Regions from separate parts of the Caenispirillum bisanense genome, predicted to be linked through region 2. Evidence: predicted binding sites of a transcription regulator. Region 2 holds the regulator's gene; each other region holds the start of a gene.
The links. Region 2 encodes LexA, which represses DNA repair genes until DNA is damaged. Its sites were predicted from a motif close to ATGTTCTANTTTGGTTC; they were not measured.
Positions count from the first base shown of each region.

Region 1: a site for LexA is predicted at 3,659-3,675, ahead of uvrA (excinuclease ABC subunit UvrA). Genes of this name have one in related genera too.
Region 3: a site for LexA is predicted at 7,223-7,239, ahead of ABD056_RS03020 (ImuA family protein). Genes of this name have one in related genera too.

Region 1 is NZ_BAAAEP010000001.1:174,905-185,390, forward strand. Features, by position in the region: gene ABD056_RS00830 (methylated-DNA--[protein]-cysteine S-methyltransferase) at 1-54, shown strand, start outside; gene uvrA (excinuclease ABC subunit UvrA) at 750-3,605, opposite strand; gene ABD056_RS00840 (ABC transporter permease subunit) at 3,955-4,872, shown strand; gene livM (high-affinity branched-chain amino acid ABC transporter permease LivM) at 4,876-6,288, shown strand; gene ABD056_RS00850 (ABC transporter ATP-binding protein) at 6,303-7,190, shown strand; gene ABD056_RS00855 (ABC transporter ATP-binding protein) at 7,192-7,902, shown strand; gene ABD056_RS00860 (DUF6867 family protein) at 7,902-8,240, shown strand; gene ABD056_RS00865 (branched-chain amino acid ABC transporter substrate-binding protein) at 8,440-9,552, shown strand; gene ssb (single-stranded DNA-binding protein) at 9,689-10,318, shown strand; gene dctP (TRAP transporter substrate-binding protein DctP) at 10,439-10,486, shown strand, end outside.
Region 2 is NZ_BAAAEP010000002.1:52,437-62,922, forward strand. Features, by position in the region: gene dnaE (DNA polymerase III subunit alpha) at 1-8, shown strand, start outside; gene gltA (citrate synthase) at 671-1,978, opposite strand; gene gltX (glutamate--tRNA ligase) at 2,047-3,456, opposite strand; gene ABD056_RS01880 (ComEC/Rec2 family competence protein) at 3,807-5,846, shown strand; gene lexA (transcriptional repressor LexA) at 5,840-6,598, opposite strand; gene moaC (cyclic pyranopterin monophosphate synthase MoaC) at 6,753-7,223, opposite strand; gene trpC (indole-3-glycerol phosphate synthase TrpC) at 7,226-8,029, opposite strand; gene trpD (anthranilate phosphoribosyltransferase) at 8,022-9,074, opposite strand; gene ABD056_RS01905 (anthranilate synthase component II) at 9,074-9,670, opposite strand; gene ABD056_RS01910 (undecaprenyl-diphosphate phosphatase) at 9,759-10,486, opposite strand, start outside.
Region 3 is NZ_BAAAEP010000003.1:43,813-54,298, reverse strand. Features, by position in the region: gene ABD056_RS03060 (enoyl-CoA hydratase/isomerase family protein) at 1-74, opposite strand, end outside; gene ABD056_RS03055 (AMP-binding protein) at 300-1,922, shown strand; gene ABD056_RS03050 (TetR/AcrR family transcriptional regulator) at 1,983-2,621, opposite strand; gene ABD056_RS03045 (MaoC family dehydratase) at 2,892-3,356, shown strand; gene ABD056_RS03040 (SDR family NAD(P)-dependent oxidoreductase) at 3,368-4,252, shown strand; gene ABD056_RS03035 (acetyl-CoA C-acyltransferase) at 4,272-5,474, shown strand; gene ABD056_RS03030 (iron-containing alcohol dehydrogenase) at 5,492-6,649, shown strand; gene ABD056_RS03025 (acyl-CoA thioesterase) at 6,671-7,117, shown strand; gene ABD056_RS03020 (ImuA family protein) at 7,242-8,021, shown strand; gene ABD056_RS03015 (Y-family DNA polymerase) at 7,939-9,441, shown strand; gene ABD056_RS03010 (error-prone DNA polymerase) at 9,438-10,486, shown strand, end outside.

The DNA of each region.
Region 1 (10,486 bases), on a different contig from region 2:
AAGGCCTGGCTGCTGGACCATGAGGCGGCGGGTCAGCGGGAGGCGGTTGTTTAGCCACCAAGGCACCAAGTACACCAAGAGGGCGGTGCAGGATGGTCGCCGTGGTGCATCATTTCGGCCGCGGGGTGGAACCACCAAGACACAAAGACACCAAGGAGGGCGGAGCAGGGCGAGTAGGCCGGTGCTTGATAATCCTGCGGCCTACGGCCGCTATACATCCTGAAGTCGGCCTTTTGAAGCAGATCGCCTCAGCCTGCACGCCGCCTTGGTGTCTTTGTGCCTTGGTGGCTAAACAATCGCCGCCGCCACGGCAGGCTACGCCGGCGGCCTCCGCCGCAAGGCCTGGTTTGCTGGGCCACGAGACGGTGGGGCTGGGCGTGCCTCATCCTCTGGCTTGCGAGGGGAACCACCAAGACACAAAGACACCAGGGAGAGCGGAGCAGGGCGAAGACGTCGGTGTTTGATAATCCTGCGGCCTGCGGCCGCTATACATCCTGAAGCCGGCCACTTGAGACAGATCGCCTCAGCCCGCACGCCGCCTTGGTGTCTTTGTGTCTTGGTGGTTAAACAATCGCTGCCGCCAAGGCAGACCACGCCGGCGGCCTCCGCCGCAAGTCCTGGTTGCTGGACCAGGAGGCGGCGGGGCCTGGGCGTGCCTCATCCTCTGGCTTGCGAGGGGAAACACACAGGCACAAAGACACCAAGCGGTTAGAGGAAGGCGGAGGCGGTTGTGCCCGGGGACTCCCCCGTCACGCCCGCAGCCGGGTGGCGGTGTTGGTCAGGTAGGGCTTGAGGTAGCGGCCGGTGTAGCTGTCGTCCGCCGTCACGATGTGCTCCGGCGTGCCGGCGGCCACCACGCGGCCGCCGCCCGATCCGCCTTCGGGGCCGATGTCGATGATCCAGTCGGCGGTCTTGATGACCTCCAGGTTGTGCTCGATCACCACCACCGTGTTGCCCGTCTCCACCAGCTGGTGCAGCACCTCCATCAGCTTGCGGACGTCCTCGAAGTGCAGGCCGGTGGTCGGCTCGTCGAGGATGTAGAGGGTGCGGCCGGTGGCGCGGCGGGACAGTTCCTTGGCCAGCTTCACGCGCTGCGCCTCGCCGCCCGAAAGGGTGGTGGCCTGCTGGCCGAGGTGGATGTAGCCGAGGCCCACCTGCTTCAGCAGCTCCATCTTGTCGCGGATGGCGGGCACCGCCTTGAAGAAGTCGGCGGCCTCTTCCACCGTCATATCAAGCACATCGGCGATGGACTTGCCCTTGAAGGTGACGTCCAGCGTCTCGCGGTTGTAGCGCTTGCCCTTGCAGACGTCGCAGGTGACGTAGACGTCGGGCAGGAAGTGCATCTCGATCTTGATGAGGCCGTCGCCCTGGCACGCCTCGCAGCGGCCGCCCTTGACGTTGAAGCTGAACCGACCCGGCTTGTAACCGCGGGCCTGCGCCTCCGGCAGGCCGGCGAACCAGTCGCGGATGGGCGTGAAGGCGCCGCAATAGGTGGCGGGGTTGGAGCGCGGCGTGCGGCCGATGGGGCTCTGGTCGATGTCGACGATCTTGTCGATATGCACCAGCCCGTCGATGCGGTCGTGCGGGGCCGGGTGCTCGCGGGCGCCGTGCAGGGTGCGGGCGAGCGCCTTGTACAGCGTCTCGATCACCAGCGACGACTTGCCGCCGCCCGACACGCCAGTGACGCAGGTGAAGGTGCCGAGCGGGAAGTCGACGGTGACGTTCTGCAGGTTGTTGGCCCGCGCCCCGACGACGCTCAGCACCTTGCCGTTGCCCTTGCGCCGTTCCGCCGGCACCGGCACGAACTTGCGGCCGGTGAGGTACTGGCCGGTCAGCGAGGCCTCGTTGGCCATCACCTCGTCGGGCGTGCCCTCGGCCACCACCGTGCCGCCGTGGCGGCCGGCGCCGGGGCCCATGTCGACCAGATAGTCGGCGCAGCGGATGGCGTCCTCGTCGTGCTCCACCACGATCACGGTGTTGCCGATGTCGCGCAGCCGCTTCAGCGTCGCCAGCAGGCGGTCGTTGTCGCGCTGGTGCAGGCCGATGGAGGGCTCGTCGAGCACATAGAGCACACCGGTGAGGCCCGAGCCGATCTGCGATGCCAGCCGGATGCGCTGGCTCTCGCCGCCCGACAGGGTGCCGGAGGTGCGCGACAGGGTCAGGTATTCCAGCCCGACGTTGTTGAGGAACATCAGCCGTTCGTTGATCTCGCGCAGGATGCGGCTGGCGATCTCGCGGTCCTTGAGCTTCAGCTGCGCTTCCAGGCCGCTGAACCACGCCCCGGCGTCGGAGATGGACAGGTCGGTGACTTCGGAGATGTCCTTGCCGGCGATCCTCACCGCCAGCGCCTCGGGCTTCAGGCGCTTGCCGTTGCAGGCCTCGCAGGGGGCGGAGGCGCGGTACTTGTCGAACTCGTCGCGCACATGTTGCGACTCGGTCTCGCGGTAGCGGCGGGTGACGTTGGGGATGACGCCCTCGAACGGCCGCTCGGTGGTGAAGGCGCGGTTGCCATCGCGGTAGCTCATGCGGATCGGCGTGCTGCCGGAGCCGTCGAGGATCACCCGCTGCAAGTCCGCCGGCAGATCCTTCCACGGCGTGTCCATGTCGCAGCCGAAGTGGGCGGCGACGCTTTCCAGCGCCTGCTGGTAGTAGGGCGACACCTGGCCGGTGCTGGCCCACGGCGCCACGGCGCCCTGGCGCAGGGTCCGGCGCTCGTCCGGCACCACCAGCATGGGGTCGAAGTACATCTTCACGCCCAGGCCATCGCAGGTGGGGCAGGCGCCGAAGGGGTTGTTGAAGGAGAACAGCCGCGGCTCGATCTCGTCGATGGTGAAGCCGGAGACCGGGCAGGCGAACTTGGCCGAGAAGGTGGTGCGCTCGCCGCTGCCGGCATCCTCGGCGAAGGCGAGGCCGTCGGTGAGGTCGAGGGCGGTTTCCAGGGATTCGGCCAGCCGGCTCTCGATCCCTTCCTTCACCACCACGCGGTCGACCACCACCTCGATGTCGTGCTTCACCTTCTTGTTGAGGGCGGGCACCTCGTCGATCTCGTACAGCTCGCCGTCGACCTTGACGCGCTGGAAGCCCTTGGCCTGCAGCTCGCGCAGTTCCTTGCGGTACTCGCCCTTGCGGCCGCGCACGATGGGGGCCAGCAGGTAGAGGCGGGTGCCGTCGCCCATTTCCATGATGCGGTCTACCATCTGGCTGACCGTCTGGCTCTCGATAGGCAGGCCGGTGGCCGGGCTGTGCGGCACGCCCACGCGCGCCCACAGAAGGCGCATGTAGTCGTAGATCTCCGTCACCGTCCCGACCGTGGAGCGCGGGTTGCGCGAGGTGGTCTTCTGCTCGATGGAGATGGCGGGCGACAGACCTTCGATGGATTCGACGTCCGGCTTCTGCATCAGTTCGAGGAACTGGCGGGCATAGGCCGACAGGCTCTCCACATAGCGGCGCTGTCCCTCGGCGTAGATGGTGTCGAAGGCGAGCGACGACTTGCCGGAGCCCGACAGGCCCGTGATCACCACCAGTTTGTCGCGGGGCAGGGCGACGTCGATGTTTTTCAGGTTGTGCTCGCGGGCGCCGCTGACGCGGATGAACTGCTGCGACATGGAGACTCCGGGAAAAGCGAGAGCGCAGGCGGGTCGGTCCGGTTGCAGGTTCGGAACCAACCCGGAACAGATAGATCAACTCGCGCCCGCTGACCAGATGCCATTACGCGCAGACGAGCAGGCCGGATCGCTGCTTCGCCGGTGCAACAAATGGTCCGCGCAATGCCGTTTCGCCGAAACGTCTGTTCCGCGAAACACCCTTTCAAAGGTCATGATCCAAGAAGGAAATTTCATGACGGGCGTTGGTGCAGCTTCTTGACAGGCCGTTTGGGTCCATTACGCTTCCGACCTTGCTAGTCCCACCGTGCAACTGGGACTTGAAAAAAATTTAAACATGGGGAACAGCAGGGTGGCCTACTTCCTCCAACAGCTCATCAACGGCGTTACGCTGGGGTCGATCTATGGCCTGATCGCCATTGGCTACACCATGGTCTATGGCATCATCGGCATGATCAACTTCGCGCACGGCGAGATCTACATGATCGGCGCGTTCCTGTCGGTCATCACCTTCCTGGTGCTCGGCACCGTCGGCATCGACAGCGTGCCCTTCGCGCTTCTTGTCATGCTGGTGGTCGGCATGGTGTTCACGGCGGCCTACGGCTGGACCGTGGAGCGCATCGCCTATCGGCCGCTGCGCGGATCGTTCCGCCTGGCGCCGCTGATTTCCGCGATCGGCATGTCGATCGCGCTGCAGAACTACATCCAGATCACCCAGGGCGCGCGCGTCAAGCCGCTGCAGCCCATCATCTCGGGCGGTTTCACCCTCTACACGGGGCCGGACGGCTTCACGGTGCAGCTGTCGTTCCTGCAGATGTTCATCTGGGTGCTGACCATCGGCCTGATGGTCGCCTTCACCTACGTCATTACGCAGACCTCCATGGGTCGGCAGCAGCGCGCCTGCGAGCAGGACCGCAAGATGGCGGGCCTGATCGGCGTCAACGTCGACCGGACCATCTCGCTCACCTTCGTCATGGGTGCCGTGCTGGCCGCGGTGGCCGGCCTGATGGTGACCCTGCAGTACGGCGTGATCGACTTCTACATCGGCTTCCTGGCCGGCATGAAGGCGTTCACGGCGGCGGTGCTGGGCGGCATCGGCTCCCTGCCGGGCGCCATGCTGGGCGGCCTTCTGATCGGTCTCATCGAGGCCTTCTGGTCGGCCTACTTCACCATCGAGTACAAGGACGTGGCGACCTTCGGCATCCTGGTTCTGGTGCTGATATTCCGTCCCACGGGCCTGCTCGGCAAACCCGAGATCGAGAAGGTCTGATCCATGGCGAGCGACATTGCCTCCCCCTCGGCGGCGGCCGCCGCCAAGTCCGTAGGCCCGTATGACGTGGTCGCGGCACTGAAGGAATCGGCCATAACCGCCGGCGTCGCCGCCATTCTGGCGCTGCCTTTCCTCGGCCTGCAGGCCAACAACGACGGGCCGAACCTGGTCCTGCTGACCCGCTGGGAACTGTTCTTCTGGGCCGTCGGCCTGGTGTTCCTCGGCCGCATGGTGCTGACCGTGCTACGCTGGCGCGGCCAGATCCGCACCAAGAGCGGCGCCGCCGCCCGCACCTCCTCGCGCCTGAAGGCAGCCGGCGAGAAGTTCCACCGCCTTAACGTGTGGATCGGCCTTGCCGGCGTCATCTTCGCCTTCGCGTTGCCGTTCCTGCCCTTTGCCGACCGTTACGTGATCGACATCGCCACGACGCTGCTGATCTACGTGATGCTCGGCTGGGGCCTCAACATCGTGGTCGGTCTGGCCGGCCTGCTCGACCTCGGCTATGTGGCGTTCTATGCGGTGGGGGCCTATTCCTACGCCCTGCTGTCGACCCACTTCGGCCTGTCGTTCTGGGTCTGCCTGCCGCTGGCCGGCATCTTCGCCGCCAGCTTCGGCGTCATCCTCGGCTTCCCGGTGCTGCGCCTGCGCGGCGACTACCTGGCCATCGTGACGCTCGGCTTCGGCGAGATCATCCGCGTCATCCTCATCAACTGGTACCCGGTGACGCGCGGTCCTGACGGCATCGGCAGCATCGAACGGCCGAGCTTCTTCGGCTTCCCGTTCGAGCGCTCGCCGGCGGAGGACGTCACGTCCTTCCACCAGCTGTTCGGGCTCGATTTTTCGAGCATGCACCGCATCGTCTTCCTGTATTTCCTCATCCTCATCCTGGCGCTGATCACCAACGCCTTTACCCAGCGGGTGCGCAAGCTGCCCGTCGGCCGCGGCTGGGAAGCCCTGCGCGAGGATGAAATCGCCTGCCGCTCGCTCGGCATGAACCCGACCAACACCAAGCTGTCGGCCTTCGCCATCGGCGCCATGTTCGGCGGTTTCGCGGGCGCCTTCTTCGCCACCCGCCAGGGCTTCATCAGCCCGGAAAGCTTCACCTTCATCGAGTCCGCCATCATCCTCGCCATCGTGGTGCTGGGCGGCATGGGCAGCCAGATGGGCGTCGTCATCGCCGCCTTCGTCCTGGTGATCGTGCCGGAATGGCTGCGCGGGTTCGCGGAATACCGCATGCTGCTGTTCGGCCTTGCCATGGTGCTGATCATGGTGTGGCGTCCGCGCGGCCTGCTGTCGCATCGCGACCCCACCGTCCGCCTCCACCCGCCCGGCTACGTGCCGCGGACGGGCATCGAGGCCCAGGCGGTGAAGGCGCAGGAGGCGGAGCTTGCCGCCGCCTCGGTCCAGGCGAAGTGAGGGGCGCGCCAATCATGAGCGACAAGACCATTCTGCTCGACGTCGAGCATCTCACCATGCGGTTCGGCGGTCTGGTGGCCATCGACGACCTGTCGTTCCAGGCCTACCAGCGGGAGATCACGGCCCTCATCGGCCCCAACGGCGCCGGCAAGACCACGGTGTTCAACTGCCTGACCGGGTTCTACAAGCCGACCGTCGGCCGGCTGAAGCTGAACCACCCCGAGAAGGGCGACTTCCTGCTGGAGCGCATGGACGGGTTCCGCATCACGCAGAAGGCGGATGTGGCCCGTACCTTCCAGAACATCCGTCTGTTCCCGCAGATGTCGGTGCTGGAAAACCTGATGGTGGCCCAGCACAACCGCCTGATGAAGGCGTCCATGTGGACCATCGGCGGCCTTCTCAACCTGCCGTCCTACCGGCAGGCGGAGAAGGAGGCCCTGGAGCTTGCCAAGTACTGGCTGAACAAGGTCAGCCTGTACGAGCGCGCCGACTGGGAAGCCGGCAGCCTGCCCTACGGCGACCAGCGCCGTCTGGAAATCTGCCGCGCCATGTGCACCCGCCCCGTCCTGCTGTGCCTGGACGAGCCGGCCGCCGGCCTCAACCCCAAGGAATCGCTGGAGCTGAACGACCTTCTGCTCGGCATCCGGGATTCCGAGGGCATCGGCATCCTGCTCATCGAGCACGACATGAGCGTGGTCATGCAGATCTCCGACCACGTCGTGGTGCTCGACCACGGCCGCAAGATCGCCGACGGCTCGCCGGTGGAGGTCAGGAATGACCCGGCGGTGATCCGCGCCTATCTCGGCGAGGACGAAGAGGACGACCTGCCCAAGGAGGTCGCCGCCGACCTCCAGATGCCGGCACACGGCACGGGTCATGACGAGCGGGGAGGGCAGGGCTGAGATGCTCAGCGTATCAGGCGTACACACCTACTACGGCCAGATCCATGCCCTGAAGGGCGTGGATGTGGAGGTCAACGAGGGCGAGATCGTCACCCTCATCGGCTCCAACGGCGCCGGCAAGACCACCCTGCTGATGACCGTCTGCGGCAGCCCGCAGGCGAGCAAGGGGCAGGTGATCTTCCAGGGGCAGGACATCACCCGCATCCCCACCCACAAGCTGGTGGAACTGGGCATCGCCCAGTCGCCGGAAGGGCGGCGGATCTTCCCGCGCATGACCGTCTACGAAAACCTCCAGATGGGCGCCCTGCGCGCCGATCCGGCCCATTTCGAGAAGGATCTGCGCCGGGTCTACGACCTGTTCCCCCGCCTGGAGGAACGCAAGGGCCAGCGCGGCGGCACCCTGTCGGGCGGCGAGCAGCAGATGCTCGCCATCGGCCGGGCGCTGATGAGCCGGCCGAAGCTGCTGCTGCTGGATGAGCCGTCGCTCGGCATCGCGCCGCTGGTGGTGAAGCAGATCTTCGAGGCCATCAAGGAGATCAACCAGACCCAGGGCATGACGGTGTTCCTGGTGGAGCAGAACGCGTTCCACGCGCTCAAGCTGGCCCACCGCGCCTATGTCATGGTCAACGGCCGCATCACCATGTCGGGCTCCGGGCGCGAGCTGCTCGCCAACCCGGAAATCCGCGCCGCCTATCTGGAAGGGGGGCACTGATGGAAAGCATCCTCGGATCGGACCCGCTGGCCTTCCTGCTGTTCACCTGCGTGGTCGGCGGCTGGCTGGCCTACATGACCGGCAACGCCATCGCCGCCACCTGGCGGCCGCAGTGGCAGGTGGTGCCCTACACCATCCTGCTCGGCGTGGCGGAACGGTTCTTCCAGTATGCCCTGTTCGGCGGCGACCTGCTGTCGGTCACGGGCTTCATCATCGACACCGCCATCCTGATCGCCATCGGCCTGCTGGCCTACCGGGCCACCCAGGCGCGCAAGATGGTGGCGCAGTACCCGTGGCTCTACGACCGCGCCGGCCTGCTCGGCTGGCGCACCAAGTAGGGCGCGTCGACACGGGAGGATGCGTACCGGCCGCCCCTGCCGGACCGGCTTTTGCCGATTGACAGGGGCGGCCAAATACCCGCCATAATGTCTCGATAAAACAAGCGGGTAATACGCCATAAGGGTACCCCGCCGGCCGGCGGGATCAATGCCGGCGGGTCACAACAGGGATCCCACTTGCGAACCAGGGAGAGCAAGCATGTCGAAGTTCAAGATCACTCTCGCCGCCGCCGCCAGCGCCGTCGCGCTCCTGGCCGCGACCGGCGCCCACGCCGAGATCGTGATCGCCACCGCCGGCCCGATGACCGGCCCCTACGCCACCTTCGGCGAGCAGATGAAGATGGGCGCCGAAATGGCGGTCAAGGACATCAATGCCAAGGGCGGCGTCCTGGGTGAGAAGCTTGTGCTGGAAATCGGCGACGACGCCTGCGATCCGAAGCAGGCCGTGGCCGTCGCCAACCAGTTCGTCAACAAGGGCGTGAAGCTGGTCGCCGGCCACTTCTGCTCGGGCTCGTCGATCCCCGCCTCGGCGGTCTACAACGAGGAAGGCATCGTCCAGATCTCCCCGGCCTCGACCAACCCGCAGCTGACCGAGCAGGGCTTCAAGGGTGTGTTCCGCACCTGCGGCCGCGACGACCAGCAGGGCCTGGTGGCCGGCGAGTTCATCGCCAACAACTTCAAGGACAAGAAGATCGCCATCGTCCACGACAAGCAGTCGTACTCCAAGGGCCTGGCGGACGAGACCCAGAAGGCGCTGGCGGCGCTGGGCATCACCCCGACCGTGACGGAAACCGTCACCCCGGGTGAAAAGGACTACTCGGCCCTGGTGACCAAGCTGAAGCAGGCCGGCGTCGAAGTTCTGTACTACGGCGGCTATCACACCGAAGCCGGCCTGATCGTGCGCCAGATGCGCGAGCAGGGCATGAACACCCAGCTGATCTCCGGCGACGCCCTGGTGTCCGACGAGTTCTGGTCGATCACCGGTGAAGCCGGTGCCGGCACCCTCATGACCTTCTCGCCCGACCCGGCCAAGAACCCGACCGCCAAGCCGGTGGTCGAGGCCTTCGAAGCCATCGGCTACAAGCCCGAGGGTTACACCCTCTACACCTACGGCGCCATCCAGGCGTGGGCGATTGCTGCCGAGAAGGCCGGTTCCGCCGACTTCGAAAAGGTCACCGCCGCCCTCAACGACGGCGAGTTCGACACCGTGCTCGGCACCTTCGGCTTCGACGACAAGGGCGACGTGACCTCGCCGGGTTACGTGTTCTACAAGTGGGAGAACGGCACCTACAAGGAGCTGGCCTCCAACTGATCCGCTGCTGACAGCGATCGGACGAGAGGAGGGCCCGGCGGCAACACCGCCGGGCCCTTTTCCATTCATCTTTCACCGGCGGCGGGAAGGCGTTAAAGTCCCCGGCCAAGACGGACACACACAGAGAGTTTTCCCCATGGCAGGCAGCGTCAACAAGGTCATCCTGGTCGGCAACCTGGGCCGCGACCCCGAAGTGCGGACCATGCAGAACGGCAACAAGATCGTGAACCTCAACATCGCGACCTCGGAGACCTGGAAGGACCGCCAGTCGGGCGAGAAGCGCGAGCGCACCGAGTGGCACCGGGTGGTGATCTTCTCGCCGCCGCTGGCCGACATCGCCGAGCGCTACCTGCGCAAGGGGTCGTCGGTCTACATCGAAGGCCAGCTGCAGACCCGCAAGTGGCAGGACCAGAACGGCCAGGACCGCTATTCGACCGAAGTGGTGCTGCAGCCCTTCAAGGGCGAGCTGACCCTGCTCGGCGGCAGCGGCCAGGGCGGCGGTGGCGGTGGCCGCGGCGGCGCCGCTGGCGGTTACGACCAGGGCGGCGGCTACGACCAGGGCGGCTATGACCAGGGCGGCTACGGCGGTGGCGGCGGCGGCGGTGGCGACGGCGGCGGGTCCGGCGGCGGCTATGGCGGCGGCAGCGGCGGCGGCCAGGGTGGTGGCGGCCGGGGCGGCGGCGGTGGTGGCCGCTCCGGCGGCGGCCAGGGCTCCGGCTGGGATGCGCCGTCGCCCTCCGACCTTGATGACGAAATTCCGTTCTGATCCGTCGAGGACAGGCGGCCCCCGCCGGTGGGGCCGCCTGTTTCCTTTCGGCGCCCGGTTGCCGGCCTCATCCAAAAGGCGTACCCTGGCCGGCAGTGTGGTCCGGGTGGGGAGAGGGTGATGCGGCATCTGCGGCGGCTGGCCGGCGTGGCAACCATGGTGCTGGCG
Region 2 (10,486 bases):
AGGTGTGATCCGGGGGCGGCGGTGGCGGTGGGTTTTTTGAACCACCAAGACACCAAGCCTTCCCGCTGCGCGGGAATGAGTGTGAGGGAGGCTCGCCTCCCTCACACTCCCTCCACGAGTAGATCGGCGCGCGGCCCGTCCGTCAGCACGGCCTCTTTGCCTTCGTGTCTTGGTGGTTCAACATCGCGCCGGCGGCACCTCAGCAAGGCACCAAGGCACCAAGCCTTCCCGCTTCGCGGGAATGATTGTGAGGGAGGCGAGCCTCCCTCACGCTCCCTCCGGGAGTTGATCAGCGCGTGGCCTCGCCGTCAGCACGACCTCTTGGTGCCTTTGTGCCTTCGTGGTTCAAAAGCCCCCTGGCGGCACCTCAGCAAGGCACCAAGACACCAAGCCTTCCCGCTGCGCGTGAATGATTGTGAGGGAGGCGAGCCTCCCTCACGCTCCCTCCACGAGCGGATCAGCGCGCGGCCCGGCCGTCAGCACAGCCTCTTGGTGCCTTTGTGCCTTGGTGGTTAAAAAGCCCCCGAGGCCCAACGCACCGCGGCACCGTCAGCACAACCTCTTGGCGTACTTGGTGTCTTGGTGGCCCAAACCCCCGCCCGAACAAGAAAACGGCGCAGGAGCCTTAGCCCCTGCGCCGTCGTCGTCACATCAGCAGATCCGTGGTCGATCAGCGGCTGCTCATCGGCACGAAGTCGCGCTTCGTGTGGCCGGTGTACAGCTGGCGCGGACGGCCGATCTTCTGGTGCGGGTCCTCGATCATCTCGTTCCACTGGGCGATCCAGCCGGTGGTGCGGGCGAGGGCGAACAGGCAGGTGAACATGCTCACCGGAATGCCCATGGCGCGGAAGATGATGCCCGAGTAGAAGTCGACGTTCGGGTACAGCTTCTTCTCGACGAAGTATTCGTCTTCGAGCGCGATCTTCTCCAGCTCCATGGCGATTTCGAGAAGCGGCTCGTCCTTCACGCCCAGCACCTCAAGCACTTCATGGCAGGTCTTGGCCATGATCTTGGCGCGCGGGTCGTAGTTCTTGTAGACGCGGTGACCGAAGCCCATCAGGCGGAACGGATCGTTCTTGTCCTTGGCGCGCTTCACGAACTCGGGGATGTTCTTCTTGTCGCCGATCTCGGTCAGCATCTTCAGCACGGCTTCGTTGGCGCCGCCATGGGCCGGCCCCCACAGCGAGGCGATGCCGGCGGCGATGCAGGCGAACGGGTTGGCGCCCGACGAACCGGCCAGACGGACGGTGGAGGTCGAGGCGTTCTGCTCGTGGTCGGCGTGCAGGATCAGGATGCGGTCCATGGCGCGCGACAGGACCGGGTTCTCGACCCAGTCATCGCACGGCGTGGCGAACATCAGGCGCAGGAAATCAGCGGCATAGCGCAGGTCGTTCTTCGGGTACATGAACGGCTGGCCGACCGAGTACTTGTACGCCCAGGCCGCGATGGTCGGCATCTTGGCGATCAGGCGGTAGCTGGCCACCATGCGGTGGTGCGGGTCGTTGATGTCCAGCGAGTCGTGGTAGAACGCCGACAGGGCGCCGACGACGCCGCACATGACGGCCATCGGGTGGGCGTCGCGGCGGAAGCCGGAGTAGAACTTGGTCAGCTGCTCATGCACCATGGTGTGGTGCGTGATGTCGAACTCGAACTTGGTCTTCTGCTGCTCGTTCGGCAGTTCGCCCTTCAGCAGCAGGTAGGCGACTTCCATGAAATCGCAGTTCTCGGCGAGGTCTTCGATGGCATAGCCGCGGTGCAGCAGGATGCCGTTGTCGCCGTCGATGTAGGTGATCTTCGATTCGCACGAACCGGTGGAGGTGAAGCCCGGGTCGTAGGTGAACATGCCGGTGTCGGCATAGAACTTGCGAATGTCGACGACATCCGGCCCGGTGGAACCTCCCATGATCGGGAAGTCAAAGGTCTTCCCGTTCTTGTTGTCCGTTACCGTGACCGTGTTTTTCTTGCCGGCATCAGTCATCTTGTTCTCCGTTCGAAGATTTTCCCTGAAACTTTCGGGCTGTCACCGTTTTTGACGGCCTTTTTTCTTTACTGTGCGTCTTGGTCCACGGCATCGCGGATGCGGGCCAGGGAAGCGTCGCGCCCCAGGATCTCCATCACTTCGAAGATCGGCGGCGAGACGGTGGAGCCGGACAGCGCGGCTCGCAGCGGCTGGGCGACCTTGCCGAGCTTGACGCCGGCGGCCTCGGCGGCCTGACGGGCGTGCTCTTCCAGGGCGGCGGTCGTCCACTCCAGCGTTTCGAGGGCCGGCAGCATGGCGCGCAGCATGGCGCGCCCGCCGTCGGCCAGGATCTTGGCGGCCTTCTCGTCCACCGGCAGCGGCCGCGCGCGGAACAGGAAGGCGGCGCCGTCGGCCATTTCTACCAGGGTCTTGGCGCGCGGCTTGAGGTCCTTCATGGCCCGCCGCAGCATGCCGCGGGCCGCCTCGTCCAGCGTCAGGCCGTGGTTTTCCGCCAGGAACTCGGCCACCAGGGCGGTCAGGCGGTCGTCGTCCGCCTCGCGGATGTAGTGGCCGTTGAGGTTGTGCAGCTTGTCCATGTCCATGCGCGACGGCGAGCGGCCGACGTCGACGATGTCGAACCACTCGACGGCCTTGTCGGTCGGAATGATCTCGTCGTCGCCGTGGCCCCAGCCGAGGCGCAGCAGGTAGTTGCGCATGGCTTCGGGCAGGATGCCCATGTCGCGGTAGGCTTCGACCCCCAGCGCCCCATGGCGCTTGGACAGCTTGGCGCCGTCGGAGCCGTGGATGAGCGGGATGTGGGCGAACTGCGGCGCCTGCCAGCCCATGGCCTGGTACAGCTGGTACTGGCGGAAGGTGTTGGTCAGGTGGTCGTCGCCGCGGATGATGTGGGTGATGCCCATGTCGTGGTCGTCGACCACCACCGACAGCATGTAGGTGGGCGTGCCGTCGGCACGCAGCAGCACCATGTCGTCCAGCTGGCTGTTGGCGACGTGAACCTCGCCCTGCACCATGTCGGGGATGACGGTGGACCCGTCCTGCGGCATCTTCAGGCGGATGACGCCCGGCACGCCGGCCGGCGCCTCGGCCGGGTCGCGGTCGCGCCAGCGGCCGTCATAGCGGATCGGCTGACCGGCGGCGCGCTGCGCGGCGCGCATCTCGTCCAGTTCCTCCGGCGAGGCATAGCAGTAGTAGGCCTTGCCCTCGGCCAGCAGCTGGCGGGCGACTTCGGCATGGCGGGGCGCGCGGGCGAACTGGTGCACCGGCTCCTCGTCCCAATCCAGCCCCAGCCACTCCAGGCCCTGGAAGATCTTGGCGGTGGCATCGTCGGTGGAGCGGGCGCGGTCGGTGTCTTCGATGCGCAGCAGGAACTTGCCGCCGGTGTGGCGGGCATACAGCCAGTTGAACAGCGCGGTGCGCGCGCCGCCGATGTGCAGGTACCCCGTGGGGGACGGGGCGAATCGCGTTACGACCGTCATGAACTCGCTTCTGGCCTATTCTTTAGAGTTGGCGGATCCGACCCGCACCGCCGGGGGAAGCGGACGGTTTCTGTCAGGCGCGCGTCCTTGTATCATACTCCGTGCGCGCTTGCAGCATGAGGAATCTGGTGGAGGCGACGGAGTATCTTCCGCTGCGGCCGGACGGGGCCGCCTCAGCCCTTCCAGATAAACGGAAAATCCGCGATCTGGCAACGCCTTGGCGTGCCTTTTTGCCATCTCCGCTGAACGATCTGGCGGCCGATCGCGAGCGCTGGGTGCTGTGGCTGCCGGTGGCCTTCGGAAGCGGCGTGGGGGGTTATTTCGCCCTCTTTCATGAGCCACCCGCATGGGTGGGATTTGCGGCACTGATCTTAACACTGGCCGCCGTCGCCGCAGCATGGCGCCGGGCACCCGCGGCGGTGGCGCTGCTGCTCGGCCTGGTGGCGGTGACGGGGGGATTCGCGGCGGCACAACTGCGCAGCCATCTGGTGGCGGCGCCGGTGCTGTCGCAGCAGCTGGGGCCGGTCGCGGTGACTGGCACCGTGCGGCTGGTGGAGGACAAGGGCAACGGCCTGCGGCTGACGGTCGCGCCGGTGTCGGTGGAGCGTCTGTCGCCGGCGCGGCTGCCGGCCACGGTGCGGGTGACCCTGCGCGGCGCCGGGCCGGTGCCGGAGGCGGGCGAAACGGTGCGGCTGCGGGCGGTGCTGATGCCGCCGCCGGCCCCCAGCGCGCCGGGCGGCTTCAACTTCCCGCGGCAGGCGTGGTTCGACCGGCTGGGGGCGGTGGGGTACACGGTCGCACCGGCGGAGATTCTGGCCCCGGCCGAAGGCGGCGACGTGGCGGCGGCGGTGCAGCGCCTGCGGGCGGCGGTGGCGGCGCGGCTGGGGGCCGCCATTCCCGGCCCGGAGGGAGACATCGCCGCCGCCCTGGTCACCGGCGCCCGCGCCGCCATCCCCGAGGCGACCCTGCAGGCCTACCGCGACTCCGGTCTGGCGCACCTGCTGTCCATCTCCGGCCTGCACATGACCCTGGCGGCCGGGCTGGTGTTCGTCGGCGTGCGGGCGCTGCTGGCCATGGTACCGGCAGTGGCGCTGCGCTGGGACGTGAAGAAGCTGACCGCGGCCGGCGCGCTGCTGGCGGCGGCGTTCTATGTGGTGCTGTCCGGCGCGGCGGTGCCGAGCCAGCGCGCCTTCATCATGACCGCCATCGTGCTGACGGCGGTGCTGGTGGACCGCACTGCCATCTCGCTGCGCACCCTGGCGTGGGCGGCCCTGGCCGTGCTGCTGACCCAGCCGGAGGTGCTGGTCGGGCCGAGCTTCCAGATGTCCTTCGCCGCCGTCACGGCGCTGGTGGCCGGGTACGAGCTGCTGGCGCCGCGCCTGTCGGCGTGGCGCAGTCGCGGCCGGGCAGGGCGGCGCTGGCTGCGCACGGCGGCGGTCTACGTCGACGGGCTGATGGCTTCGACGGTTCTCGCCTCGCTGGCGACGGCGCCGTTTGCCGCCTATCACTTCAACACCGTCGCGGTGCATTCCCTGGCCGCCAATCTGGCCGCCATGCCGGTGGTGAGCGCGGTGGTCATGCCGGCGGGGATCGTCGGCCTGCTCGCCATGCCGCTGGGGCTGGAGGGAGTGCCGCTGTGGGCGATGGGGCAGGGGCTGGCGGCGGTTTCCTGGGTGGCGGAGACGGTGGCCGCCTGGCCCGGCGCCACCCGGCAGGTGCCGCCGCTGCCCGCCTGGGGTCTGGCCGGAGTGGCCCTCGGCGGCCTGTGGCTGTGTCTGTGGCGGCGACCGTGGCGGCTGGCCGGACTGGTGGCGGCGGCGGTGGCCTTCTCCAGCGCCTGGTGGTGGCCGGGGCCGGACATCCTGGTGAACGACGAGGGATCGGTGATGGCGGTGCGCGGCCCGGGCGGCGGGCTGATCCTCTCCCCCGGCCGCTCCGACGGCTTTGCCCGCGACCTGTGGCAGGAACGGTTCGGCGCCCTCGACCCGGTGCCGTGGCCGAAGAGCGGCGGCGCCACCGGCCCGGCGGTGCCCTTCACCCTCGAAAGCCCGCCGCACCTGGCCTGCGATGCCGCCGGCTGCATCTACCGGGCGCGCGGCCTGGCCACCGCCCTGGTGCGCGACCCGGCGGCGCTGCCGGAGGATTGCTGGGCCGCCGACGTCATCGTCGCCAGCATCAGCGTCACCCGCTGGTGCGACCACGCCCTGGCGGTCATCGACCGCCGCGCCCTGTGGCGCCAGGGCGCCCATGCCATCTGGCTCGGGCCGCAGCCGCGGGTGGAGACGGTGGCGGCCAGCATGGGCGGCCGCCCGTGGTCACCCTTCCGCCACTATCGCGACGGCCTGCGAACGGAGGCCGCCGGAGACAGCGGTGCCGAGCGGCCTCAGTAGTGGCGCAGCAGGCCGACCAGCCGGCCCTGGATCTGCACCCGGTCGGGGCCGAAGACGCGGGTTTCGTACTTGGCGTTGGCCGGCTCCAGCGCGATGGAGGAGCCCTTGCGGCGCAGGCGCTTCAGCGTCGCTTCCTGGGCGTCCACCAGGGCGACGACGATGGCGCCGTTCTCGGCGGTCTCGCAGCGGCGGATGATGACCGTGTCGCCGTCCAGGATGCCGGCTTCGATCATGGAGTCCCCTTCCACCGTCAGGGCGTAATGCTCGCCGCCGGTGATCAGGCTGCCGGGCACCGGCACGGTGGTGGTGGTGTCGCGCAGCGCCTCGATGGGCGTGCCGGCGGCGATCTTGCCGTAGAGCGGCAGATCCACCGCTTCCGCCGTGGTGGTGGCGGTGCCGGGGAGCGGGGCGAAGTGGCCGCGGATGACGTTGGGCTGGAAGCCGCGCGGCTCCTCCGCCGTCGCCGCCGCCAGGGCCAGCTGCGGCGCCGCTGGCTGCGGGGCGGGGACGTCCAGGCCGGCGCGCGGGCCGCCGATGTTCTCCGGCAGGCGCAGCACTTCCAGCGCCCGGGCGCGGTGGGGCAGGCGGCGGATGAAGCCGCGTTCCTCAAGCCCGGTGATCAGCCGGTGGATGCCCGACTTCGACTTGAGGTCGAGGGCATCCTTCATCTCGTCGAAGCTGGGGGAGACGCCGGTGGCGCGCAGCCGTTTCTCGATGAACATCAAGAGTTCGTACTGCTTCCTCGTCAGCATGAGGCAAGACTCCCGGCTCAGGCGGCTGCAGAAAGGGACTGGGAACAAAGACGAAACGATCTTTGGTTGTTCTAGTTTGGTTCGTCCCCTGCCGTCAAGTGAAAAACCTGAAAATCCGCGCGACTCCGCAGCCCGGGCGGCCGCGGCAGGGCCATCAGGGCGCGGCCCAGTCGCCGGATTTGCCGCCGCTCTTGCTGACGAGTCGGATGTCGGTGATGCGCATGCCGCGATCGACCGCCTTGCACATGTCGTAGACCGTCAGGGCGGCGACGGAAACGGCGGTCAGCGCCTCCATCTCCACGCCGGTGCGGCCCTTGAGCTTGCAGGTGGCGGTGATGTCGATGCCGTCGCCGGCCAGCTCCAGGTCGACGGTCACCTTGGTCAGGGCCAGCGGGTGGCAGAGGGGGATGAGGTCGGGCGTGCGCTTGGCGCCCATGATGCCGGCCAGCTGCGCCACCGCCAGCACGTCGCCCTTCTTGACGCCGTGGTCGGCGATCAGCCGGGCGGTTTCCGGCTGCATCTCGATGCGGCCGCGGGCGACCGCCACGCGCTCCGTCTCCGCCTTGTCGGAGACGTCGACCATGACGGCATTGCCGGCGGCGTCGAAGTGGGTGAAGCCGCCCATGCTCACGCCTCGACCGGCTGCAGCAGGGCGCGGGTGGCGGCGGCGACGTCCGGCTGCTTCATCAGACTTTCGCCGATGAGGAAGCGGCGGGCGCCGGCAGCCACCATGCGGGCGAGGTCGCGGTTGGTCTTGAGGCCGCTCTCGGCCACCAGCACGCGGCCCTCGGGCACCATGGCGGCCAGCCGCTCGGTCACCGCGAGGTCGATGGTGAGGGTCTTGAGGTTGCGGTTGTTGACCCCTAGCAGCGGCGAGCGCAGCACCGTCAGCGCCCGCTCCATCTCCGCCTCGTCATGCACCTCGATCAGCACGTCGAGGCCGTGGCGGTCGGCGGCATCCTCCAGTTCGGCGGCCTGGGCGTCGGACAGCGCGGCCATGATGATGAGGATGCAGTCGGCGCCGATGGCGCGGGCCTCGGCCACCTGATAGGGGTCGATGAGGAAGTCCTTGCGCAGCACCGGCAGGCCGCAGGCATCGCGGGCGGCGGCGACGAAGCTGTCGGCGCCCTGGAAGTACTGCTCGTCGGTCAGCACCGACAGGCAGGAGGCGCCGCCGGCCTCGTAGGCGCGGGCAAGGGTGGCGGGATCGAAGTCCGGCCGGATCAGCCCGGCGGAGGGCGACGCCTTCTTGATCTCGCAGATGAGGGCGAGGCGGCCGGCGGCGACGCTGCCGTCGAGGGCGGCGGCAAAGGCGCCGGCCGGCGCCTGCTCGGCGGCCCGCGCCTCGACGGCGGCCAGCGGCGCCGCGGCGCGGCGGGCGGCGACCTCCTCGCGCTTGGTGGCAAGGATCTTCTGCAGCACGTCAGACACCGGCGGTCTCCGTTTCCGTCTGGGGTTCGCCGCGGGTGATGCGGATCATGTGGTCGAGGGTGGCGGCGGCCTTGCCTGTGTCAAGGGCGGCGGCGGCCTGGGCCACGCCGTCGCGCAGGGCGGCGGCGCGGTCGCTCACCACCAGCCCGGCAGCGGCGTTCAGCAGCACGATGTCGCGGTAGGCGCCGGGGCGGCCGGCCAGCACGTCGCGGATGGCGGCGGCGTTGGTTTCGGCATCGCCGCCCTTCAGGTCTTCCGGGGCGCAGCGGCGCAGGCCGGCATCTTCCGGCGTCACCTCGAAGCAGGTGACGCGGCCGTCCTTCAGCTCCGCCACGAAGGAGGCGCCGGTGGTGGTCAGTTCGTCGAGCCCGTCGGAGCCGTGCACCACCCAGGCCCGTTCGCTGCCGAGGCGGCCGAGCACCTGCGCCACCGGCTCCACCCAGCGGTGCGCGAAGACGCCGAGCACCTGCCGTTTCGCCTCCGCCGGATTGGCCAGCGGGCCGAGCAGGTTGAAGATGGTGCGGGTGCCAAGCTCGGTGCGCGTCGGGCCGACGTGGCGCATGGCGGAATGGTGGCGCGGCGCCATCATGAAGCCGATGCCGGCCTCGCGCATGGCCTGTTCCACCCGCTCGTGCGGCGCGTCCAGGTCAACGCCCAGCGCCTGCAGCACGTCGGCCGAGCCCGACTTGGAACTGGCGGCGCGGTTGCCGTGCTTGGCCACCGGCACGCCGCAGGCGGCGATGACGATGGCGGCGCAGGTGGAGATGTTGAAGGTGCCGCTGCTGTCGCCGCCGGTGCCGCAGGTATCAAGGGCGCCGGCCGGGGCCTCCATGCGGGCGGCCTTGGCGCGCATGATGCGGGCGGCGCCGGTGATTTCCTCCACCGTCTCGCCGCGCACCCGCAGCGCCATGAGGAAGGCGCCGATCTGGCTGGGCGTGGCGGCGCCGGACATGATCACCTCGAACGCCCGTTCGGCATCGGCCTCCGACAGGGCGGCGCCGGTGGCGACGGTGGCGATCACCTCCTTCATGAGGTCGCTGGACATCAGGCGGCCTTCCGCGACGGGGTGCCGCCGGCGGCCTCCAGGAAGTTGCGCAGCAGGCGGTGTCCGTGTTCGCTTTCAATGCTTTCCGGGTGGAACTGCACACCGTGGATCGGCAGATCGGCATGCTGCAGGCCCATGATGAGGCCGTCGTCGGTCCAGGCGGTCACGGTCAGGCAGGCGGGCAGGTCGTCGCGGCGCACCACCAGCGAATGGTAGCGGGTGGCCCGGAACGGGCTCGGCAGGCCGGCGAACACGCCGGCGGCGGTGTGGGTGATGTCGGAGACCTTGCCGTGCATGGGCTGCGGCGCCCGCACCACGGTGCCGCCGAAGGCCTGGCCGATGGCCTGGTGGCCGAGGCAGACGCCGAACAGCGGCACCCGGGTCTCGGCGGCGGCGGCGATCAGGCCCAGGCAGACGCCGGCGCGGTCGGGGTCGCACGGGCCGGGCGACAGGATCACCCCCTGCGGCTGCATGGCCAGCGCCTCGGCGGCGGTCAGGGCGTCGTTGCGGCGCACCTCCACCTCGGCTCCCAGCTCGCCCAGGTAGTGCCAGAGGTTGTAGGTGAAGCTGTCGTAGTTGTCGATCAACAGGTACATGCGTCGCCCGCCTTGGTCCCGGTTCGTTCGGGCGAAGATGGCAAGCCCGGCGCGGCGCGTCAAGAAATGCGGGGCGTCGGGGCGGTGCTCAGGCGGCGTTACCGCCCAGCAGCAGCACCAGCATGACGGTGCCGACGGCGATGCGGTACCACGCGAAGGGCGCGAAGCCGTGCCGGCTGATGAAGCCGAGCGCCACCTTGATCACCACCAGCGCCGTCAGAAACGCGGTGATGAAGCCCGTCGCGATCAGGCTCATGTCGCTGAAATCCAGGTCGCCGCGGGCCTTGTACAGCGAATAGACGGTCGCCCCCAGCATGGTGGGGATGGCGAGGAAGAAGGAGAACTCCGCCGCCGTCCGACGCTCCACCCCCACCAGCAGCGACCCCATGATGGTGGCGCCGGAGCGGGACACGCCGGGCACCATGGCGAGGCACTGGAAGATCCCGATTCGCAGCGCCAGCCGCCAGGAAAAATCTTCCACGGCATGGACTTTCGGCACTTTCCTCGCCCGTTCGATGAGCAGGATGGCGACACCGCCCAGGATCAGGGCCACCGCAACCACCACCGGCGCCCCCAGCAGCGCCTTGATGCCCTGGTAGGCGATGGCGCCGATCACCATGGCCGGCAGGAAGGCGATGGTGATGTTGCGCACGAAGGCGCGCTCGCGCGGGCAGACGAACATGCCCGTCGCCGCCCGCCACAGGCGCGGCCAGAACAGCAGGCAGACGGCCAGGATGGCGCCGAGCTGGATCACCACCTCAAAGGTCTTGCCGGGCGGCGAGGGGAACTTCAGCAGGTCCACCAGCAGCACCAGAT
Region 3 (10,486 bases), on a different contig from region 2:
GCATTGGCGGCACCGCCGCGGTCATAGCGCACCACGGCCACCGCGCCGTCCCGCTCCACCGTCACCACTCCCATCAGACGTTCTCCCCGGCAGCGTCGTTGGCTCTTAGAACCCTTTTGACATACTACGGAGTATGTTGCAATAGTTCCATGCCGGCCGTGGCGGCAGAGGACGCAGCGAAGCCCATTGAAACACCTGGGGCGCCGCCCGCGAACCCCGCCCGTGTCGCGCCGGAAGACTAAGCCACAAGACTCAGCGGTATGGCGCCACGGCGCCGGAACCCAGGGAGGCCGACCACGATGACCGCCGACGACCCCTCGCGAATCCCTCCGCCGGAGGACTGTGTGCTGCGCGATCTGCTGGGAAAGCAGGCCCGGTGCTTCCCCGACCGCGAGTTCGTGCGGTTCTGGAAAGGCGAGACCTGGACCTATGCCCACACCCTCGCCCGCGTGCGCGACCGCGCCGCCGCCCTGCGCCGCGCCGGGGTGCGCCAGGGCGACCATGTGCTGTGCTGGATGGGCAACGGGCCGGACCTGCTGACGGCGTGGTTCGCCATCAACCTGCTGGGCGCCGTCTACGTGCCGATCAACACCGGGGCGCGCGGCCGGCCGCTGGAACACATCCTGGATGATGCCGACGCCGCCACCCTGATCGCCCACCGCGCCCTGCTGCCGCGGCTGGCCGACCTGTCGCCGGGCAAGGTGACGACCATCCTGACCGTCGGCGACTCGGCCGACTCCCCTGCCGCCCCTGCCCTCGCCGGCGTCAGCATCGCGCCGCTGACGGACGTGGCGGCCACCGCCGACGACCTGGCGCTGGAGCGGCCGATCCAGCCGTGGGACGTGCAGGCGATCATGTACACCTCCGGCACCACCGGCCCGGCCAAGGGGGTGGTGTCGTCCTACGTCCAGCTCTACACCATGGGGCCGGACGCCATGGCGGCGGTGACGGAAGACGACTGCTGCATGATCTGCGGCCCCATCTTCCATTGCGGCAGCACGCTCTATGTCTACGCCGTGCTGGCCCATGGCGGCACCATGGCGATGGTGCCCGAATTCCGCACCGCCGATTTCTGGCCGGCGATCCGGGATACCGGGTCGACGGTGGTGCTGCTGTTGGGCGTCATGGCCAACTTCCTGCTGAAGGCGCCGCCCACCGACCAGGACCGCGACCACCCGCTGAAGAAGGCCTTCATCGTGCCCTTCGGCGAGGATGCCCCCGCCTTCCACCAACGATTCGGCGTCGACCTCCACACCGTCTACAACATGACGGAGATCGCAAGCCCCCTCACCGCCGGCCCCGGCATCAGCGAAGCGGGCCTCGCCGGCACGCCGCGCCCATGCTTCGAGCTGCGGGTGGTCGACGCCAACGACCAGGAGGTGCCGACCGGCCAGGTGGGCGAGCTGATCATCCGCTCGTCGCGGCCGTGGGCGCTATGCAGCGGCTACTACAAGCAGCCGGAGGCGACGCTGAAAGCCATGCGCAACGGCTGGTTCCACACCGGCGACGCCTTCCGCAAGGACGACCAGGGGCGGTTCTTCTTCGTCGACCGCATGAAGGACGTGATCCGCCGGCGCGGCGAGAACATCTCGTCCTTCGAGCTGGAGACGGAGATCTGCGCCCACCCAAAGGTGCGCGAAGCCATGGCCCTGGCGGTGCCGAGCGCGGTTACCGAGGACGACGTGCTGGCGGTGGTGACGCCGGTGGAGGGCGAGACGCTCGACCCGGCGGACCTGATCGCCTTCCTGGCGCCGCGCCTGCCCCACTTCATGGTGCCGCGCTACGTGCGGGTGGTGGACGACCTGCCGAAAACCGCCAGCGGCAAGCTGCAGAAGCACGTCCTGCGCACCCAGGGCCTCACCCCCGACACCTGGGACCGCGAGGCGGCCGGCGTGCGCCTCGCCCGCGAAAAACTGTCCTGACCACGAGAAGACAACCGGCGGCGGATCGCTCCGCCGCCGGCTCTGCCCGCTGTGTCGGGGTTACCCCGCCGCCAGCCCGTTCATGATGGTGTCGACGATCTTTTCCGCCAGGATCAGGCGGTCGTCGTGGGTTTCGCCGCTGCGCGGGCGGTACCAGATGCAGATCCAGTTCAGCGCCCCGAGCGCCGCCTTGATGGCGACCGACACGTCGTTGGTGCGGATGGAGCCGTCCTCCACCCCCTCGTAGGCCACCGACTTGAACAGCGCCTCGAAGTCGTTGCGGATGGTCATCAGCTCGTCCAGCACCCGGCGCTGGGCCGGGGTGGTGGCCGCCATGCGGTGCATGTGGACGCCCTGCACCACCACCGTCTCGAACGGCAGGTTCTCCATCATCGCCAGGGCATGGCGCAGGAACATGGCGCGCAGCCGCGCCGCGCCCGGCTCCGGCCCGCGCGCCACCGGCCGCACCGCGTCGAAATTGCGGCGCATGCCCTCGCGGTGGACGTCGAAGAACAGGTCGGTCTTGGAGCGGTAGTAGTGATACACCCGCCCCTTGGTCGCCCCCAGGCGCCGCGCCACGTCGTCGATGCTGGTGGCGTGGAAGCCCTGCTCCATGAAGCATTCGGCGGCCGCCTGCAGAAGCTCCGCATTGCCGCTCTTGTCGCTGCGCGGCGCTTCGCGGAGCGTCGTTTTCACCATCTTGTCCGTCCCGTTCCAGATCCCACGCTGCCTGCCGGCGGTGTGCCCCGCCGTTGCCGCCGGGCCACCCGCCCCACCGCGGTGGGCACACATACCATTACATCGCGCGCCAGCCCATTCCCAGCCGCCACGCTCCGGCGCCGCCCTGCCCCGGCCACAGGCCCCTGGACAAGTCGTGACGGCGTGACATACTACTTAGTATGTTCTTCGGCGCCTTGGCAAGCTCAACCGCCCTGGCCGCCACCGCTCAAGTCCGGGAGAGAGAGACGGATGCCGCCTGCCATCACCATTGCCGACCTGGCCCGCCGCAAGGGCGCCGAGATCGGCGTGTCCCGCTGGTTCCTGCTCGATCAGCCGACGGTGAATGCCTTCGCCGACCTGACCGAGGACCACCAGTTTATCCACGTCGATCCGGCCCGCGCCGCCGCCGACAGCCCCTTCGGCGGCACCATCGCCCACGGCTTCCTCACCCTGTCCATGCTGACCGCCATGAGCCTCGACATACTGCCGGGTATCGAGGGCGCCGCCGTCAGCATCAACTACGGCTTCGACCGCATCCGCTTCCTGACCCCGGTGCCGGTGGGCAGCCGGGTGCGCGGGCGCTTCACCCTGACCGACCTGGTGGACAAGGGGCGCAACCAGCACCTCGCCACCTATGCCGTCAGCGTCGAAGCGGAAGGCCTCGCCCGCCCCGCCCTGGCCGCCGACTGGCTGATCCTGACCGTGCTCAAGTAAGGAGTTTCCGCATGTCCCTGAGATTCGACGGCCGCGTCGCCATCGTCACCGGCGCCGGCACCGGCCTTGGCCGCAGCCACGCCCTGGCCCTGGCCGCCCGCGGCGCCCGCGTGGTCATCGCCGACATGGCGGGCGCCGACGCGGTGGCCGAGGAAATCACCGCCGCCGGCGGCGAGGCCATGGCCGCCCGCCTGGACGTCACCGACGCCGCCGCCGTGGATGCCACCGTCGCCCGCGTCATGGAGTCGTGGGGCCGCATCGACATCCTCATCAACAACGCCGGCATCCTGCGCGACAAGACCTTCGTGAAGATGTCGCTGGAGGACTTCCGCGCCGTCGTCGACGTCCACCTGATGGGCGCCGCCACCTGCACCAAGGCGGTATGGGCGATCATGCGGGAGCAGCAGTACGGCCGCATCCTGATGACCACCTCCACCTCCGGCGTCTACGGCAACTTCGGCCAGTCCAACTACGGCGCCGCCAAGGCCGGTCAGGTCGGGCTGATGAACGTGCTGCACCTGGAAGGGGCGAAGTACGGCATCCACGTCAACGCCCTGGCGCCCACGGCCGCCACCCGCATGACCCAGGACCTGTTCGACGCCGAGGCGCTGGCGGCCCTGAAGCCCGAATACGCCACCCCCGCCGCCCTGTTCCTGGTGTCGGAGGACGCCCCCAGCCGCACCGTCATCCTGGCCGGCGCCGGCACCTATGCCCGCCTCGCCATCGTCGAGTCCGAGGGCGTGTTCCTGCCCGAAGGCGAGCGCACGCCGGAAGCGGTCGCCGCCGCCTTCGACCGCATCGCCGACATGGCCGCGCCGACCGAGTTCGGGTCGGGGCCGGAGCATGTGGAACGCATCCTCTCCCGCGCCGGCGCCGCCCGCCGCGCGGCGCAGTGACCGGCGGGGAGGCACGGCCGTGAGAGAAGCCGTCATCGTCGCCACCGCCCGCACGCCCATCGGCAAGGCCTATCGCGGCGCCTTCAACGACCTGGAGGCGCCGGCGCTCGGCGGCCACGCCATCCGCCACGCCCTGGAGCGGGCGCAGGTCGCCCCTGCCGAGGTGGACGACGTCATCCTGGGGGCCGCCCTGCAGCAGGGCACCACCCACATGAACATCGCCCGCCAGAGCGCCCTGCGCGCCGGCCTGCCGACCTCCGTCGCCGCCATGAGCGTCGACCGCCAGTGCGCCTCCGGCCTCATGGCCATCGCCATCGCCGCCCGCCAGATCATCGCCGACGGCATGACGGTGGTGGTCGGCGGCGGCCTCGAGTCGGTGTCGCTGGTGCAGACGGAGCGCATGAACACCCACCGCTGGCGCGACCCGTGGCTGGTGCAGCACCGGCCGGACATCTTCATCTCCATGGTGGAAACGGCGGAGATCGTCTCCCGCCGCTACGGCGTCAGCCGCGAGGCGCAGGACGCCTACGCCGTGCAGTCCCAGGCCCGCACCGCCGAGGCCCAGGCCGCCGGCCGCTTCGATGCCGAGATCGTGCCGCTGACCGCCACCATGGCGGTGGTCGACCGCGAAACCGGCGCAGTCACCCGCCGCGAGGTCACCCTGACCCGGGACGAAGGCAACCGCCCCGGCACCACCCTGGACAGCCTCGCGAAGCTGGCGCCGGTGTTCCGCGACGGCCAGCAGGTGGCGGAGGGCGCCTTCGTCACCGCCGGCAATGCCTCGCAGCTGTCCGACGGCGCCTCGGCCTGCGTGGTGATGGAGCGGCGGGAGGCGGAACGGCGCGGCCTGGCGCCGCTCGGCGTCTATCGCGGCATGGCGGTGGCCGGCTGCGATCCCGACGAAATGGGCATCGGCCCGGTCGCCGCCGTGCCCAAGCTGCTGGCCGCCCACGGCCTGCGGGTGGACGACATCGGCCTGTGGGAACTGAACGAGGCCTTCGCCGCCCAGGTCATCCCCTGCCGCGACCGCCTGGGCATCCCCGACGAGCGGCTGAACGTCAACGGCGGCGCCATCGCCATCGGCCATCCCTACGGCATGTCGGGCGCCCGCATGGTCGGCCACGCGCTGATCGAGGGCCGGCGGCGGGGCGTGACACACGTCGTCGTCACCATGTGCGTCGGCGGCGGCATGGGCGCGGCCGGGCTGTTTGAAGTCGCCTGAGCGGAGGACTCCCCACCATGACCACCCTCACCTTTGAAACCACCCCGCGCCTGCTGTGCGAAACCGGCGGCATCCGTCACCTCGGCCGCCTGTGCGCCGAGCTGGGCGCCCGCCGGGTGCTGCTGGTCACCGATCCGGGGCTGGTGAAGGCCGGGCTGCTGGCGGGGGCGGAAGCCTCCCTGGCCGAGGCCGGCCTTGCCTGCGTCCGGTTCAGCGAGGTGGAGGCCGACCCGCCGGAAGCCTCCGTCGAGGCCGCCGTCGCCATGGCGCGGGGCGAGGCCATTGATGCCGTCGTCGGCCTCGGCGGCGGCAGTTCCATGGATACGGCGAAGCTGGTCGCCCTGCTGTGCGGCACCGACCAGCGGCTAGCCGACATCTACGGCATCGGCCTCGCCAGGGGGCCGCGCCTGCCGCTGATCCAGGTGCCGACCACCGCCGGCACCGGGTCGGAGGTGACGCCCATCTCCATCGTCACCACGCCGACGCAGGAGAAGAAGGGCGTCGTCAGCCCGCTGCTCTACCCCGACATCGCCCTGCTGGACGCCGGCCTGACCCTCGGCCTGCCGCCGGCGGTGACGGCGGCGACCGGCATCGACGCCATGGTCCACGCCATTGAGGCCTATACCAGCCGCCACAAGAAGAACCCCATCTCCGACGCCCTGGCGCTGAAGGGGCTGGCCCTGCTGGCCGCCAACATCGACCGGGTGATCGCCGACGGCGGCGACATCGAGGCGCGGTCGGCCATGCTGCTCGGCTCCTGCCTTGCCGGCATGGCCTTCGCCAATGCGCCGGTGGCGGCGGTGCATGCGCTCGCCTATCCCCTGGGCGGCCATTTCCACGTGCCGCACGGCCTCAGCAACGCCCTGGTGCTGGCGCCGGTGCTGGCCTACAACCGGCCGGAGGCGGAGGCGCTCTATGCCGAGCTGGCGGCGGTGGTCTGCCCGCAGCAGGCCGGCAGCGGCGGCAGCGGCGCCGCCTGCGACGCCTTCATCGCGGCGATGACCGCCATGGTCCGCCGCATGCCCTTCGCCCAGACCCTGCGCGAGGTGGGCATCGGCGAGGACGCCCTGCCCCTGCTGGCCACCGACGCCATGAAGATCGAGCGTCTTCTGGTCAACAATCCGCGCGCCATGACCTACGATGCCGCCCTGGACATCTATCGTTCCATTCTCTGACCGCCCGGAAGGAAGCCCGCCATGAGCCGCAAGACCGAAGACCGCTCGGCCTACCCGCATTTCCTCACCATTCCGACGCGCTGGATGGACAACGACGTCTACGGGCACGTCAACAACGTGGTCTATTACAGCTACTTCGACACGGTGGTGAACCGCTACCTGATCGACGCCGGGGTGCTGGAGATCGAGACCAGCCCGGTCATCGGCCTGGTCATCGAGACCAGCTGCAACTACTTCGCTCCCATCACCTTCCCTGACCGGGTGGAAGCCGGGCTGCGGGTGGCGAAGCTCGGCAACAGCAGCGTGCGGTATGAAGTCGGCCTGTTCCGCGGCGACGACCCGACGCCGGCGGCGGCGGGGCACTTCATCCACGTCTACGTCGACCGCGAAAGCCGCCGCCCGGTGCCCCTGCCCGCCCCCATGCGCGAGGCCCTGGCCCGCATCACGGTGACCGCCGACGCCCTGTAAACGGCGGCGGAGGGGCGCCCGCCGCCCCTCCCCGACTCTCTCCCGCCTCTCAACCCGCCCCTCGGCCGCCCCGACGGAGGCTTGACTCCGGCCCCGCCGTTCTGCGAACATTTGCAGAACAAAGATGGAGCTGCCGGTGTCTTCCCCTGCCGAACTCTCTCGCCTGCGCGCCCGTATCGTCGCCCTGGAAGGGGTGGGTGCCGACGCCGTGCCCGGCGCCGTGGCGCTCGGCCTGCCGGAGCTGGATGCCGCCCTGCCATGGGGCGGGCTGGCGCTCGGCTGCCTGCACGAGGTCACGGTGGCCGGCTCCGGTTCCGGCCCCGGCTCCGGTCCCGCCGACGGGGCCGCCACCGCCTTTTCCGCCGTGCTGCTGGGCCGGCTGGCCGCCGGGGCGGGCAAGCCGGCGCTGTGGATCAGCCGTGGCGACATGCCCTATGCCCCCGGCCTCGCCGCCCTCGGCCTCAGCCCGGAGCGGCTGGTGATGGTGCAGCCCCACCGCGCCGCCCAGTGCCTGTGGGTGCTGGAGGAAGGTTTACGCTGTCGCGCCCTGGCCGGGGTGCTGGCGGAGGTGCGGGACGTGGACCTCACCGCCGCGCGGCGGCTGCAACTGGCGGCCAGGGCCTCGGGCGTGCCGGCCGTGCTGCTCAACCACGGCCCGAGCGGGGGAACGGCGGTGACCCGCTGGGGGGTGGAAAGCAGCCCCAGCCGCGGCGATCCCGCCCTGGGGGTGGGCCGCTGGTGCTGGCATGTGGAACTGCTGCGCTGCCGGGGGCGCGGCGTCGATGACCAGGGGAGGGTTGCCGCCTGGGAGGTGGAGTGGGATGAACAAGCGCGTGGTCTCCGTCTGGCTGCCCCTGCTGCCGATCGAGCGATTGCGCCGGGCCGGCTCCGCGCCGCCGGCTGACCAGCCCTTCGCCACCGCCACCGCCGGCCCCGTCCGTCGCATCGCGGCGGTGAGCGAAGCCGCTCGCCGCGCCGGCATCAGGCCGGGCATGAGCGTCGCCGACGCCCTGGCGGTGCGGCCGGGCCTCGCCCTCGCCGCCGACGACGAGGCTGCCGACCGGGCGCTGCTCGACCGGCTGGCCGACTGGTGCAGCCGCTACACCCCCTGGGCGGCGGCCGATCCCTGGCCCCACGGCTTCGGCCTGTGGCTGGACGTCAGTGGCTGCGCCCATCTGTTCGGCGGCGAGGAAGCGCTGCTGCGGCACCTGGGCGGACGCCTGCGTCGCGGCGGCCTCTCCGCCCGCGCCGCCGTGGCCGATACCCCCGGCGCCGCCTGGGCCTGGGCGCCCGGCGGCAGCGGCTCCCCCTGCCTGCCGCCGCGGGGCCAGCGCGACGCCCTGGCGCCCCTGCCCATGGCCGCCCTGCGCCTGGAGCCGGCGACCGTCGCCACCCTGCACGGCCTCGGGCTGCGCTGCGTCGGCGATCTCTACGGCGTTCCCCGCGCCGGGCTGGCCGCCCGCTTCGGACGCGGCGTGGCGCAGCGGCTTGATCAGGCGCTGGGCCACGAGACCGAACCCATCTCGCCCCGCCGGCCGCCGCCCGACCATGGCGTCCACGCCGCCTTCGCCGAACCCATTGCCCGCCCCGAGGACATCGCCGAGGCGGTGCGCCGCCTGCTGGAGCGCCTGAGCGGGCAGCTGGAGGCCGACGGCCTCGGCCTGCGCCGGCTGGAGGTCACGGCCTTCCGCGTCGATGCCACCTGGCGCGCCATCGCCATCGGCACCAGCCGGCCGGTGCGCGCCCCCGCCCACCTGCTCCGCCTGCTGGCGGAAGACCTGCCCGCCCTCGACCCCGGCTTCGGCATCGAGGCGATGCGCCTGGCCGCCCTGGAGGTGGCGCCGCTGCCGCCCGAGCAGACGGGCCTGGGCGCCGGCACCGCCCGCTCCGACGACTTCGCCCGGCTGCTCGACAGCCTGGGCAACCGCCTGGGCTTCGACCGCATCATGCGGCTGGCGCCGCAGCAGAGCCATGTGCCGGAACGGGCCGTCGTGCCGCTGCCGCCGGCGGCGCCGATGCCCGCCCTGGCGTGGCCGCAGCGCCGCCGGCCGGTGCGGCTGTTCAGCAGGCCGGAGCCGGTGGAGGCCATGGCGCCGGTTCCCGACTCGCCCCCGGTCATGTTCCGCTGGCGCAACCGCACCCACCGGGTGGTGCGCGCCGACGCCGCCGAACGCATCGCCGACGAATGGTGGCGGCGCACGGCGCCGGAACGGGACTACTACGTGGTGGAGGACGACAGCGGCCGCCGCTTCTGGCTGTTCCGCGAGGGCCTCTATGGCGCCGACCCGCCGCCGCGCTGGTATCTGCACGGGGTGTTCCCATGACCGCCCCCCTGCCCTATGCCGAGCTTCAGGTCACCAGCAACTACAGCTTCCTGCGCGGCGCCTCCGACCCCCGCGACATGGTGGTGGCCGCCAAGGCGCTGGGGCTGGCCGCCCTCGCCATCACCGACCGCAACACCCTGTCCGGGGTGGTGCGGGCGCATGGCGCGGCCAGGCAGCTGGGCCTGCGGCTGGTGGTGGGGGCGCGCCTCGACCTCACCGACGGCGCCAGCCTGCTGTGCTACCCCACCGACGTCGCCGCCTATTCCCGTCTGACCCGCCTGCTGACCCTGGGCAAGCGGCGGGCGCCCAAGGGGGAATGCCACCTCGCCCGCGCCGACGTGGCGGCCCATGCCGAGGGGCAGATCCTGATCGCCCTGCCGCCGGAAACGCCGGACGCCGACTTTGCCGCCCAGTTGCGGGAGTGGGCGGCCCTGTGCCCGCGCCGCGTCTTCCTGGCCGCCCACTGGCTGTTCCGCGGCGATGAGCGGCGGCGGCTGGCGATGCTCGCCGACCTCGCCCGCGACACCGGCGCGCCCCTGGTGGTGACCAACGACGTCCACTACCACATCCCCGAACGGCGCATCCTGCAGGACGTGGTGACCTGCATCCGCGAGGGCTGCACCCTGGCCGAGGCCGGCTGGCGGCTGGCCGCCAACGCCGAACGCCACCTGAAGCCGGCGGAGGAAATGGCGCGGCTGTTCCGCGACCACCCCGACGCCGTCGCCCGCAGCGTCGAGATCGCCCGGCGCTGCCGGTTCTCCCTGGACGAGTTGCGCTACGACTACCCGACGGAGGACGCCGACCCGCAAACCCGGCTGGAACGCCTGACCTGGGAGGGCGCGGCCAGGCGCTATCCCGCCGGCGTGCCGGACAAGGTGCGCGACGCGCTGGTGGAGGAACTGGCCCTCATCGCGCGCAAGAACTACGCCCCCTATTTCCTGACCGTCCACGACATCGTCCGCTTCGCCGACAGCCGCGGTATCCTCAGCCAGGGGCGCGGCTCGGCGGCCAATTCGGCGGTGTGTTTCTGCCTCTACATCACCCA